DNA from 2 places in the Streptomyces sp. NPDC039462 genome. Region 1 is predicted to be linked to the other one. Evidence: predicted binding sites of a transcription regulator. Region 1 holds the regulator's gene; the other holds the start of a gene.

Region 1 (6,705 bases):
GCCCGACGGCGTACAGGATCGTCGGACGCCGCTTGCCCGTCACCCGGCCGCGTAACCGTCTCAATGCCCCCATGGGCGGCAGAGTGCCACCGCGTACGCCGGTGCGGTAGGCCCCTTGCGGCCATCTGTCCCCTTCCGGCCGGGAGCCACGTCGACCGGAAACGGCTCAACCCCCGCCGCTTGACGCGAGGTGGGGTCAGGACCAGCGCCCCGTACGCCCAAGGAGCAGCGCCGTCGCCGCGGTCCCCGCGGTCGAGGTGCGCAGCACGCTGCGCCCGAGGCGGTACGGCTTCGCGCCCGCCTCGGCGAACACCGCGAGCTCGTCCGGGGACACGCCCCCTTCGGGGCCGACCACCAGCACGATGTGCCCGGCCGTCGGGAGCTCCGCCGTGGCCAGCGGTTCGCTGCCCTCCTCGTGCAGGACGGCCGCGAGGTCGGCGCCGGCGAGGAGCGCCGCGACCTGCTTGGTCGACGCGGCGTCGGCGACCTCGGGGAAGCGGACCCGGCGCGACTGCTTGCCCGCCTCGCGTGCGGTGGCCCGCCACTTGGCGAGGGCCTTGAGGCCGCGGTCGCCCTTCCACTGGGTGATGCAGCGGGACGCGGTCCACGGCACGACGGCGTCGACGCCGGTCTCGGTCATGGTCTCCACGGCCAGCTCGCCGCGGTCGCCCTTGGGCAGCGCCTGCACGACGGTGATGCGGGGCGACTCCTCGGGCTCCTCGGCCACGGAGTCCATCCGCACGACGAGCCGGTCCTTGCCCTCGGTGTCGAGGACCACGCACTGCGCCCACCGCCCGGCGCCGTCGGTCAGGACGACGTCCTCACCGGCGTGCAGCCGCTTCACGGAGACGGCGTGCCGCCCCTCCGGGCCGTCCAGTACGTACCGCCCGTCGGCGCCCGCGGTGAGGTCCTCGACGACGAAGACGGGGGCGGTCACGCGGCGCCCTCCGCCGTCGACGAGGCCCTGGCCTCGGCCAGTTCGGCGGCGAGGACCTCCACGAGCTGCCCGGCGGGCAGCTCCCGGGCGAGCCGGTGGCCCTGTCCGGCCCAGAGCGCCATGGCCTGCGCGTCACCGGCCTTCGCCGCGGCCTTGCGCAGACCGCTGGTGAGGTGGTGGACCTGCGGGTAGGCGGCGGGGGCGTACGGGCCGTGCTCGCGCATGAAGCGGTTGACGAGGCCGCGCGCGGGGCGCCCGGAGAACGCCCGGGTCAGCTCGGTCCGTACGAACAGCGGGTTGGTCATGGCCTGCTTGTGCAGGGCGTTGGCGCCCGACTCGGGGGTGACGAGGAACGCCGTGCCGAGCTGCGCCGCGTCCGCGCCCGCCGCGAGCACCGCGGCGATCTGCGCGCCGCGCATCAGCCCGCCGGCCGCGACGATCGGGATCTGCGCGGTCTCGCGGACCTGGGTGATGAGGGAGAGCAGCCCGATCCCGGAGCCGTCGGCCTCGGGGTTGTCCTTGTGCGTGCCCTGATGTCCGCCCGCCTCGATGCCCTGCACGCACACGGCGTCGGCGCCGGCCCACTGCGCGGTCTGGGCCTCCTCCGGCGTGGTGACGGTGACGACGGTCAGGGTGCCGACGCGCGCGAAGGCGTCGAGGACGTCGCGGGTGGGGCACCCGAAGGTGAAGGAGACCACCGGCACCGGGTCGTCGAGGAGGATCGCGAGCTTGGCGTCGTACCCGTCGTCCCGCCCGCTGTCCGGGTCGCCGAGCTCCGTCTCGTACCAGGTGGCCTCGCCGGCGAGCTGGCTGCGGTAGACCTCGACGGCCGCGGGGTCCGCGGTGTCGGGCTGCGGCATGAAGAGGTTGACGCCGAAGGGTTGCGAGGTCAGCCCCCGCAACTGTTTGATCTCCTGGTACATCCCGTCGGCCGTCTTGTACCCGGCGGCGAGGAACCCGAGCCCGCCGGCCTCGGCGACGGCCGCGGCCAGCTGCGGCCCGGAGGCGCCGCCCGCCATGGGGGCCTGCACGATCGGATGGCGGCAGAGAGCGGTCAGTGCGGAGGACATGCACGCATCGTGCCACGGTCCTTCGGTCGCGCCGAATCGCGTGCCCCGCGCCGGGTGTGCGCCGCCTCGTCTGCCCCATCGACCGCCGTCGGCGACTGCGGGCCGTCCCGGGTTGCTCGCGCAGTTCCCCGCGCCCCTAAAGACAACCGCCCCGCGCCCTTGAAGGGGCCCGGAACGGGCCTTCAAGGGGCGCGGGGAACTGCGCGCCCAGCCCCCACCGCCCCGCAGGCGAACGACAGAGCCCCCGGCACGGGAAGATCCCGCCCCGGGGGCACCGGAGAACCGCTCAAGGCGCTACCGCCCGTTGAACGCATCCTTGAGGCGGGAGAACAACCCCTGCTGCCCCGGCTGGAACTGCCCCGTGGGCCGCTCCTCCCCGCGCAGCTGCGCCAGCTCGCGCAGCAGCCGCTCCTGCTCGGGGTCGAGCTTCGTCGGCGTGAGGACCTCGACGTGCACGATGAGGTCGCCGCGTCCGCCGCCGCGCAGGTGCGTGATGCCGCGCCCGTGCAGTGGTACCGACTGGCCGGACTGCGTGCCGGGCCGGATGTCGATCTCCTCCAGGCCGTCCAGCGTCTCCAGCGGCACCTTCGTGCCGAGCGACGCCGCGGTCATCGGGATCGTCACCGTGCAGTGCAGATCGTCGCCGCGCCGCTGGAAGACGGCGTGCGGCAGCTCGTGGATCTCGACGTAGAGGTCACCGGCGGGGCCGCCGCCGGGGCCGACCTCGCCCTCGCCCGCGAGCTGGATCCGCGTGCCGTTGTCGACACCGGCCGGGATCTTGACCGTCAGGGTCCGGCGCGAGCGGATCCGCCCGTCGCCCGCGCACTCGGGACACGGCGTCGGCACGACGGTGCCGAAGCCCTGGCACTGCGGGCACGGCCGCGACGTCATGACCTGCCCGAGGAAGGACCGCGTGACCTGCGACACCTCGCCGCGGCCGCGGCACATGTCACAGGTCTGGGCGGACGTCCCCGGCGCGGCACCCTCGCCGCTGCAGGTCGTACAGACGACAGCCGTGTCGACCTGAATGTCCTTGGTGGTCCCGAAGGCGGCCTCTTCGAGGTCGATCTCCAGACGGATCATGGCGTCCTGGCCGCGACGCGTGCGCGAGCGCGGGCCGCGCTGCGACGCCGTCCCGAAGAACGCGTCCATGATGTCGGAGAAGTTGCCGAAGCCGCCGGCGCCGAAGCCACCCGCGCCTCCGCCGCCGCCCGACTGGGACAGGGGGTCACCGCCGAGGTCGTAGACCTGCTTCTTCTGCGGGTCCGACAACACCTCGTACGCGGCGTTGATCTCCTTGAAGCGCTCCTGAGTCTTCGGATCCGGATTCACATCCGGGTGAAGCTCACGCGCCAGCCTCCGGAAGGCCTTCTTGATCTCGTCCTGGGAAGCGTCGCGGCGCACGCCGAGTACGGCGTAGTAGTCCGTGGCCACTTACGACTCCGCCAGGATCTGTCCGACGTAACGTGCCACTGCGCGTACTGCTCCCATCGTTCCCGGATAGTCCATGCGGGTCGGTCCGACCACGCCGAGTTTGGCGACTGCCTCGCTTCCCGAACCGTAGCCGACCGAGACCACGGACGTGGAGCTGAGCCCCTCATGGGCGTTCTCGTGACCGATCCGTACGGCCATGCCCGAATCCTGCACCTCACCAAGCAACTTGAGGAGCACGACCTGCTCCTCAAGGGCTTCGAGAACGGGCCGGATGGTGAGGGGAAAGTCATGTCCGAAGCGGGTGAGATTGGCGGTGCCGCCGATCATCAGCCGTTCTTCGGTCTCCTCCACGAGCGTTTCGAGGAGGGTGGAGAGGACCGTCGCGACCGTGCCGCGGTCCTCGGTCTCGAAGGCCTCGGGCAGGTCCTGCACCAACTGTGGCACATCCGCGAACCGGCGCCCCGCGACCCTGCTGTTCAGCCTGGCCCGCAGGTCCGCGAGCGCACTCTCGCCGAACGGCGCCGGGCAGTCGATCATGCGCTGCTCGACCCGTCCCGTGTCGGTGATCAGTACGAGCATCAGCCGGGCCGGAGCGAGCGAGAGAAGTTCCACATGCCGCACCGTCGACCTGGTGAGCGACGGGTACTGCACGACGGCGACCTGCCGGGTCAGCTGCGCGAGCAGCCGCACCGTACGCCCCACGACGTCGTCGAGATCCACGGCGCCGTCGAGGAAGTTCTGGATGGCGCGACGCTCGGGCGCGGTCATCGGCTTGACGCCGGCGAGCTTGTCGACGAAGAGGCGGTACCCCTTGTCCGTCGGGATGCGCCCCGCGCTGGTGTGGGGCTGGGCGATGAACCCTTCCTCCTCCAGCGCCGCCATGTCATTGCGGACGGTGGCCGGGGAGACCCCCAGACGGTGCCGCTCGGTGAGCGCCTTCGAGCCGACGGGCTCCTCCGTCCCCACATAGTCATGGACGATGGCGCGCAGCACTTCGAGCCTGCGTTCACTGAGCATCGCGCACACCTCCAGCTGTCTCTGTGAGCCCCGCCTGGCACTCACCGCGGGCGAGTGCCAGCCTTTCAAAGGGTCAGTGTACGGCCGTCGGGTACGGCCCCGGCAAGACAGCGGCTGCCGAACACCGCGCGTGCGGATAGCGTCACCGTATGAACGTGACGCCGGCATGGGAAGCGGCGGGCTGGGAGCGGCTCGCACCGCGCGTGGGGCGGCGCCGCCTGCCCCGCTGGGACTGTACGGCGGGGCTGGTCGTCGGGGACGACGCGGCCCTCATGATCGAGGCCGGGTCGAGCCTCGCGGAGGGCGCGGCCCTGCGGACTCAGGCCCGGCAAATCCTCGGCGGGGGCCGCCGGGTCACCCATCTCGCGCTGACCCACCCGCACTTCGACCACGTCCTCGGCGCGGCCGCCTTCGCGGGCGTGGAGGTGTACGGGGCGGTGGGCATCGAGACGGTCTTCACCAAGGGCCACGAGGAACTGCGCGAGGACGCGGTACGCCACGGCCTGGACGCGGACGCGGCGGCGGAGGCGGCCGACCTGCTGGTCCACCCGCACCACCTGGTGTGCGGGGAGTGGACGCTCGACCTGGGCGGCCTCCAGGTGCTGCTCGCGAACATCGGCCCCGGCCACTCGGGCCACGACCTCGCGGTCCTCGTCCCCGGCAGCGACGGCGCACCGGAGATCGTCTTCTGCGGCGACCTCGTCGAGGAGTCGGGCGAACCGCAGGCGGGCCCGGACGCGGTGCCGAAGCGGTGGCCTGCGGCGCTGGACCGCCTCCTCGACCTGGGCGGCGAGGACGCGCTGTACGTCCCCGGACACGGCGCCACGGTGAATGCGGCATTTGTCCGCGCGCAACGCGCCACACTGGCAGCCCGCTTCGGCGTGTCGTGACCGCAACGCCTTCCGCTCTTCCTATCGTCACCGGAATGCGCCAGTACTCCGCCGACCTCACGCCCCCTTGGAAGAAGCCGAAGCCCGTACCGGAGGTGGCGGCGGACGCCGGCCTCGTGGTCGAGGAGCTGAGCACCGGTTTCTGCGGGGCGGTGATCCGCTGCGAGAAGACGGCGCAGGGCCCGACGGTGACGCTGGAGGACCGCTTCGGCAAGCAGCGCGTGTTCCCGATGGAGCCCCGCGGGTTCCTCCTGGACGGCCGCCCGGTCACCCTGGTCCGGCCCACGCGGGCTTCTGCTCCTGTACGTCCCTCCCGCACCGCCTCCGGTTCGGTGGCCGTCCCCGGGGCGCGGGCCCGGGTCGCCCGCGCGGGACGTATCTACGTGGAGGGCCGTCACGACGCCGAGCTCGTCGAACGCGTCTGGGGCGACGACCTCCGCATCGAGGGCGTCGTGGTCGAGTACCTGGAAGGCATCGACGACCTGCCCGCGATCGTCGCCGAGTTCGCCCCCGGCCCCGACGCCCGCCTCGGCATCCTCGTCGACCACCTGGTCCCCGGCTCCAAGGAGTCCCGCATCGCTGCGGAGGTCACCAGCGCCCACGCCCTGGTGGTCGGCCACCCCTACATCGACGTGTGGGAAGCGGTGAAACCCGCCTCCGTCGGCATCCCCGGCTGGCCCCGCGTGCCACGCGGCCAGGACTGGAAGACGGGTGTGTGCAGAGCCCTGGGCTGGCCGGAGAACACCGGCGCGGCCTGGCAGCGCATCCTGAACTCGGTCCACTCCTACAAGGACCTGGAGCCCCCGCTCCTGGGCCGGGTGGAAGAACTGATCGACTTCGTCACCTTGCCGTGACGCGGTGGTGCGGGAGCTAGTCGACCAGGTCCCGCACCACCGCGTCGGCCAGCAACCGTCCCCGAAGCGTCAGCACGGCCCGCCCGGCGGCATAGGGCTCGGCCTCGAGCAGCCCGTCCGTCAGCGCCCGCCGGGAGGCGGCCAGCCCGGCCTCCCTCAGCAGCGACAACGGACATCCCTCCCGCAGCCGCAGCTCCAGCAAGATCCGCTCCACCCGCCGGTCCTCGGCGGAGAGCACCTCACGCCCGGCCCCGGGCGAGCCCCCGCCCGCCAGCGCCCCCGCGTACGCCCCGGGATGCTTGACGTTCCACCACCGCACGCCCCCCACGTGGCTGTGCGCGCCCGGCCCGGCGCCCCACCAGTCGGCCCCGCGCCAGTACAGCTCGTTGTGCAGGCACCGCCCGGCCTCGGACGTCGCCCAGTTGGACACCTCGTACCAGTCGAAGCCCGCGCCGCCCAGCACCTCGTCGGCGATGAGGTACCGGTCCGCGTGGACGTCGTCG
Region 2 (6,705 bases), on a different contig from region 1:
GTGGCTCGACGCGGACAAGCTGGTCGCGGTCGCTCTGGCCGACCTCGCCCGCGGCAAGACACTGTCCGTCCCCGACCCGCGGTACAAGGCGCTGATGGGGGTGGTGAAGGTGACGCCGCGGAATCTGCTGGGCGGGGTCACGTCGCGGACGGGCCGCAAGTACGGGCCGCAGTAGCTCCGGGGGCGGGGGCGCCCCGTAAGGGGCGCGGGGAACTGCGCGAGGACGGACCACGGCCCGCACCCGGCCACGTAAGCGCAACCAGGCAGACGCGAAGCCGGAAAGGACTGAGGCCCGGCTCCCCGTAAGGGAAGCCGGGCCTCAGTCACCGTTCAAGCGGGCGCAGCGGTCAGTGCGAGTGGCCGTGACCGTGGCTGTGACCGGCGTCGGCCTCTTCCTCGGCCGGCTTCTCGACGACCAGGGTCTCGGTCGTGAGGAGCAGGGAGGCGATCGACGCGGCGTTCTCCAGGGCGGAGCGGGTGACCTTGACCGGGTCGATGACGCCGGCCTTGACCAGGTCGCCGTACTCACCGGTCGCGGCGTTGAAGCCGAAGCCCTTCTCGAGCTCGGCGACCTTCGAGGTGATGACGTAGCCCTCGAGGCCGGCGTTCTCGGCGATCCAGCGCAGCGGCTCGACGGCGGCGCGGCGGACGACGGCGACACCGGTGGCCTCGTCGCCCTCCTTGCCGAGGTTGCCCTCGAGGACCTTGACGGCGTGCACCAGAGCCGAGCCACCACCGGAGACGATGCCCTCCTCGACCGCGGCGCGGGTCGCGGAGATGGCGTCCTCCAGACGGTGCTTCTTCTCCTTCAGCTCCACCTCGGTGGCGGCGCCGACCTTGATGACGCACACGCCGCCGGCCAGCTTCGCGAGGCGCTCCTGGAGCTTCTCGCGGTCCCAGTCGGAGTCCGTGGCCTCGATCTCGGCCTTGATCTGGGCGACGCGGGCGTCGGCGTCGGCCTTGTTGCCGCCGCCGTCGACGATCGTGGTGTCGTCCTTGGTGATGGTGACGCGGCGGGCGGTGCCGAGCACGTCGAGGCCGACCTGGTCGAGCTTGAGGCCGACCTCCTCGGCGATGACGGTGGCACCGGTGAGGGTGGCCATGTCGCCGAGCATCGCCTTGCGGCGGTCGCCGAAGCCGGGGGCCTTCACCGCGACGGCGTTGAAGGTGCCGCGGATCTTGTTCACGACCAGGGTCGACAGGGCCTCGCCCTCGACGTCCTCGGCGATGATCAGGAGCGGCTTCGAGGAGTTGGCCTGGATGACCTTCTCGAGCAGCGGCAGGAGGTCCTGGATCGACGAGATCTTGCCCTGGTGGATCAGGATGTACGGGTCGTCGAGGACGGCCTCCATACGCTCCTGGTCGGACACCATGTACGGCGACAGGTAGCCCTTGTCGAAGGCCATGCCCTCGGTGAAGTCGAGCTCCAGGCCGAAGGTGTTGGACTCCTCGACGGTGATGACACCGTCCTTGCCGACCTTGTCCATCGCCTCGGCGATGAGCTCGCCGACCTGCGGGTCCTGGGCCGACAGACCGGCGACGGCCGCGATGTCGGCCTTGTCGTCGATCGGGCGGGCGGTGGCGAGGAGCTCCTCGGAGACGGCCGCGACGGCGGCGTCGATGCCCTTCTTCAGGGCGGCCGGGGAGGCGCCGGCGGCGACGTTGCGCAGACCTTCCTTGACGAGGGCCTGGGCGAGCACGGTGGCGGTGGTGGTGCCGTCACCCGCGATGTCGTTGGTCTTGGTCGCCACCTCCTTCACCAGCTGGGCGCCGAGGTTCTCGTACGGGTCGTCGACCTCTACCTCGCGGGCGATGGTGACGCCGTCGTTGGTGATGGTCGGGGCGCCGAACTTCTTGTCGATGACGACGTTGCGGCCGCGGGGGCCGATCGTCACCTTGACCGTGTCGGCAAGCTTGTTGACGCCGCGCTCAAGGGCGCGACGGGCGTCCTCGTCGAACTTCAGGATCTTCGCCATGGGAGCGATTCAGCCCTCTCGAAAACTCGGTTGTAACGAACTACGCCCCTCGCCGCCCGGCAATCAGCGGGGTGACCAGGGGCGCAGCTCGGAAAGCAAATCTGCTGGGTGAACTACTTCTCGACGATCGCGAGCACGTCGCGGGCCGAGAGGACGAGGTACTCGTCACCGTTGTACTTCACCTCGGTGCCGCCGTACTTGCTGTACAGCACGACATCGCCGACCTTCACGTCGAGCGGCAGGCGCTCGCCGTTCTCGAAGCGGCCCGGGCCCACGGCGAGGACAGCACCCTCCTGGGGCTTCTCCTTCGCGGTGTCCGGAATGACCAGGCCGGAGGCCGTGGTCTGCTCGGCGTCGAGCGGCTGGACCACAATGCGGTCCTCAAGCGGCTTGATGGCAACCTTGGAGCTGGCGGTCGTCACGATCCGGTCTCCCCCTTCGGAGATCTCACGGGGTTAAGAGTCTGAGGTGTGGCGACCAGGTGGATCCGTCGTCGCGGGTGCCGGACCTGCCCGTCGCTGTTGGCACTCTCCAGTGGGGAGTGCCAGAAGCGAGACTAGGACGCGGGTTAGCACTCGGTCAAGCGGAGTGCCAATCGGCTGCGCCGGGCTTTAGCGGATTGGGGGTTCGGGCACCCCTTCGGGGCAACGGGTTCGGGTCGTCCGGGGTTCCCTGTCGGCGACAGGGGGGCGCCTTGGTTCCTCGTGCTCGGCACCGGGGGCTGTGCCCACCCGTCCCTCCCCCAGTGCCTCAAGGGCCTGGGGGGACCCCCAGCGGGACGCCTGCCCACAGCGGTGCGGTGCGCTCGGGGCGACCGTGGCTCCAGGCTTGAGTGGCAGTTTCTGGGCTGCCTTTCTGCCCAGGCGCTCGATCGGGTCCACCGAGTCCGCGCAGCCCGTGAGCAGTGCGGGCGCGAGTGCTCCGCACAGGAGGGCCGCGGCGAGGATGCGGCGGTGCGCTCGCGCCCGCGGGGTCACAGGTAGTCCTCCAGCCTGGCCACCGCGTACCCCTTGGCGGTGACGGTCTTCATGACCCGGCGGACCATGTCGGGCATGGTTCCCTTCCAGTCCTCACGCCCCCGGAAATGCGTGAGGATGATGTCGCCGGGGTGCAGGTCCTTGTCCCACTCGCGCCACTCCATGCGGTCGGCGAAGGCCTCCGACGCCCAGAGGGGCACCGCCTTGATCCCGCAGGCCTTGGCGGCGCGCAGGGTGTCCTCGTTGTAGTTGCCGTACGGCGGACGGAAGAGCTTGGGGCGTTTGCCGTAGCGCTTCTGGATGGTGTCCTGCATGCCGCAGATCTCGCGGCGCTGACCCTCGTACGAAAGTCCGGGCATGTAGGGGTGGTTGAGGGTGTGGTTGTTCAGGACGACGCCGCGGGACTGCATCTTCTTGAAGTAGGCGTAGTCCTCCTTGACGAGGTAGTCGCTGAGGAACGCGGTGTACGGGATCCGCAGGTCGCTCATCATCCTCAGGAGCGCAGGGTCCTTCTCGGCGCCGTCGTCGATGGTCAGGAAGACGACCTTCTTCTTGGTGGGGATGGTCGTGAAGACCGGCGGCAGGCCCTTGTGTCCCTTGACCTCGAAGCCCTTGCGGGTGGTGAGCCGCGGCTTGGTCCGGGGTGGCGCGGGTGCCGCGAGCGGGGTCTTCGCCAGGCCCCAGCGCTTGGCCGCCGCGGCCCGTGCCACCTGGACCGCGGCGAGTTTCCTTGCGTAGGCGTCGAGGGCGCGGGCGGGTGGGGCGTTGAGCGGCTGCTGGCCGTGGGCGGGTCTCACGCCGTCGGAGTCGTCCCCGGAGACGCAGCCCGAGGCGATCGCCGCGACGGACAGGGCGGCCACCAGGACACGCACCTGATTCTTCCGTCTTCTGGCGGATTCTTCCTTTTGTCGTACTAGTTGCATGGCGCCGGATCCTCGCAGTTCAAGGCCGTGGCGCGGGCCCGACACCGCCACCGGCCGACCACCATCCACCGACTGGCCCACAATGGGGCAGGTGAACGACCCGAACACGCCGAGCGGCCACGAGACCGACCTCGGCGACCCCCTCGCCGCCTTCGCCGCCCTGCGCACCGACGAGGGCCTGGCCCTGCTCGACGAGGTGCGGGACGTCGAGCCCGCGCAGGAGCTCGCCGCCGCCACCCGGCTGCGCCGCACGCACCCGGCGCTCCTGGTCTCCGCCGCCATCGCGCAGGCCCGGCTGCGCCGCCGGGCCGAAGCGAAGTTCGGGGCCGAGGACGCGGCCCGGATGTTCTTCACGCCGAACGGCGTCGAGCAGTCCACGCGCGCCTCCGTCGCCGCCCACCGCGCCACGGGCTTCCGGGACCTGGGCGTCCGTTCACTCGCCGACCTCTGCTGCGGCATCGGCGGCGACGCCATCGCGCTCGCGCGGGCCGGGATCTCCGTGCTCGCCGTCGACCGCGACCCCCTGACCTGCGCGGTCGCCCGTGCCAACGCCGACGCCCTCGGCCTCGCCGACCTCATCGAGGTCCGGGAGGCGGATGTCACCGAGGTGGACACCTCCGCGTACGACGCCGTCTTCGTCGACCCGGCACGGCGGGGCGGGCGCGGCCGGATCTTCGACCCCGAGGCCTACTCCCCACCCCTGTCCTGGGCGATCGGCGCCGCGCTCGAGGCCCCGCTCGCCGCGCTGAAGATCGCGCCCGGCATCCCGCACGAGGCGATCCCCGCCGAGGCCGGCGCCGAGTGGATCTCGGACGGCGGCGACGTGAAGGAGGCCGTGCTGTGGTTCGGCACGGACACCCCCGCCTCGCACCGCGCGACGCTCCTGCCCGGCGGCGCCTCCCTGTGGACCTCGCTCGCCGAGATGCTGCCGGACCCCGAGGTGCGTCCCGTCGGGCGTTACCTGTACGAGCCGGACGGCGCCGTCATCCGCGCCCACCTGGTCGCCGAGGTCGCCGCGCGGGTCGGGGGCGGGCTCATCGACGAGACCATCGCGTACGTCACCTCCGACGCCCGGCACGACACCCCGTACGCCACCGCGTACGAGATCACCGACCAGCTGCCCTTCAACGTGAAGAAGCTGAAGGCGCTGCTGCGGGAGCGCGGGGTCGGCATCCTCACCGTCAAGAAGCGCGGCTCCGCCGTCGAGCCGGAGGAGCTGCGGCGCAAGGTGAAGCCGCAGGGGAAGAACGCGGCGACCGTCTTCCTGACCCGCGTCGCGGGCGCCCCGACCATGCTGATCGGCCACCCGGTCACCCGGGGGACACAGCCCTAACAGCCGGCCGCCCGCTCCAGCAGCAGTTCGCGTTCCCGCATGTTCCTGGCCAGCGACGCCGCCCGCTCGAACTCCGCGCGGGCCTCCGCCCGCCGGCCGAGCCGCGCCAGCAGGTCACCGCGCACGCTGGGCAGCAAGTGGTAGTCGCGCAGCGCGGACTCGGCGGCGAGCGCGTCGACCAGGACCAGGCCGGCCTCCGTGCCCTGGGCCATCGCGACCGCGACCGCCCGGTTCAGCTCGACCACCGGGGACGGGGCGCGGGCGGCGAGCAGGCCGTAGAGGACGGCGATCTGCTGCCAGTCGGTGTCCTCGTACGTGTGCGCGTGCGCGTGGCAGGCGGCGATCGCGGCCTGGAGGGCGTACGGGCCGAGGCCCCCGGCGGGCGAGGCCGCCATGCTCTGCGCCCGCGCGAGCGCGGCGAAACCGCGCCGGATCAGCAGCTGGTTCCAGCGGGTGCGGTTCTGGTCCTTGAGCAGCACGGGCTCGCCTGACGGGCCCGTGCGCGCCGCCGTGCGGGAGGCCTGCAGCTCCAACAGCGCGGCCAGGCCGTGCACTTCGGACTCGTCGGGCATCAGGGCGGCGAGCACCCGGGCGAGGCGCAGCGCGTCCTCGCACAGGGCGGGGCGCAGCAGGTCGTCCCCCGCCGTGGCGGCGTACCCCTCGTTGAAGATCAGGTAGATGACTTCGAGGACCGAGCCGAGGCGGGCGTCGCGGTCCGGGCCGTAGGGGACCTCGAAGTCGATGCCTCCGGCGGCGAGGGCGCGCTTGGCGCGCACGATCCGCTGCGCCACGGTCGACTCGGAGGCGAGCACGGCGCGGGCGATCTCCCCGGTGGTCAGGCCGCCGAGGAGGCGCAGCGTGAGCGCCACGCGGGACTCGGCGGAGAGCACCGGGTGGCAGGCCGTGAAGATGAGGCGCAGCAGGTCGTCGTCGATGGCGTCGGGGTCGGCGGTCTCGTCGACGTGGGGCGCTGTGGCCTCCAGGTCGCGGCCGACCTCCGCGAGCTTCTGGGCGTAGCGCTCGCGGCGGCGCACCAGGTCGATGGCGCGGTGCCGGGCGGTGGCCATGAGCCAGGCGCCCGGGTTGTCCGGGACGCCCTCCCCGGGCCACCGTTCGAGGGCCGCCACCAGGGCGTCCTGCGCCAGCTCCTCGGCGATGCCGACGTCCCGTACGATCCGCGTGACGCCGGCGATGATGCGCGGCGACTCCATGCGGAAGACGGTCTCGATGACCTGGCGGGGCTGCTCCGGCGGATGGCTCACGGCCATCCATCAGAGCATCCCCGCACGGGACCCGCAAAGGCGCGCGCCGGTCTTGGCGGCTCTCGGAGCCTGTGGCTCTCAGCCCTCGATCTCCCTGACCTCCGCGGTGATCGTCCAGTGGTCGTCGTGGGTCTTGAGGAACCGTGTGGTCCACTCGACCGCCTCGGCCATGTCCTTGGCCTGGCAGATCGAGTAGCCGCCGATGACCTCCTTGGTCTCGGTGAAGGGGCCGTC

What was found. The regulator HrcA, encoded in region 1, represses chaperone genes, less so after heat shock. The targets are predictions, from matches to a motif close to TTNGCACTCNGNNNNNCNGAGTGCNAA.
Region 2: a site for HrcA is predicted at 1,986-2,012, ahead of groL (chaperonin GroEL). Genes of this name have one in related genera too.

The regions. Positions count from the first base shown of each region.
Region 1 is NZ_JBVKAO010000007.1:135,639-142,343, reverse strand. It holds gene ACZ7LU_RS31530 (hypothetical protein) at 1-73, opposite strand, end outside; gene ACZ7LU_RS31525 (16S rRNA (uracil(1498)-N(3))-methyltransferase) at 197-937, opposite strand; gene ACZ7LU_RS31520 (nitronate monooxygenase) at 934-2,007, opposite strand; gene dnaJ (molecular chaperone DnaJ) at 2,302-3,441, opposite strand; gene hrcA (heat-inducible transcriptional repressor HrcA) at 3,442-4,458, opposite strand; gene ACZ7LU_RS31505 (MBL fold metallo-hydrolase) at 4,614-5,348, shown strand; gene ACZ7LU_RS31500 (DUF3097 domain-containing protein) at 5,384-6,202, shown strand; gene hemW (radical SAM family heme chaperone HemW) at 6,219-6,705, opposite strand, start outside.
Region 2 is NZ_JBVKAO010000002.1:1,142,271-1,148,975, forward strand. It holds gene ACZ7LU_RS15705 (SDR family NAD(P)-dependent oxidoreductase) at 1-175, shown strand, start outside; gene groL (chaperonin GroEL) at 348-1,976, opposite strand; gene groES (co-chaperone GroES) at 2,090-2,398, opposite strand; gene ACZ7LU_RS15720 (polysaccharide deacetylase family protein) at 2,950-3,876, opposite strand; gene ACZ7LU_RS15725 (THUMP-like domain-containing protein) at 3,959-5,209, shown strand; gene ACZ7LU_RS15730 (RNA polymerase sigma factor) at 5,206-6,477, opposite strand; gene ACZ7LU_RS15735 (YciI family protein) at 6,550-6,705, opposite strand, start outside.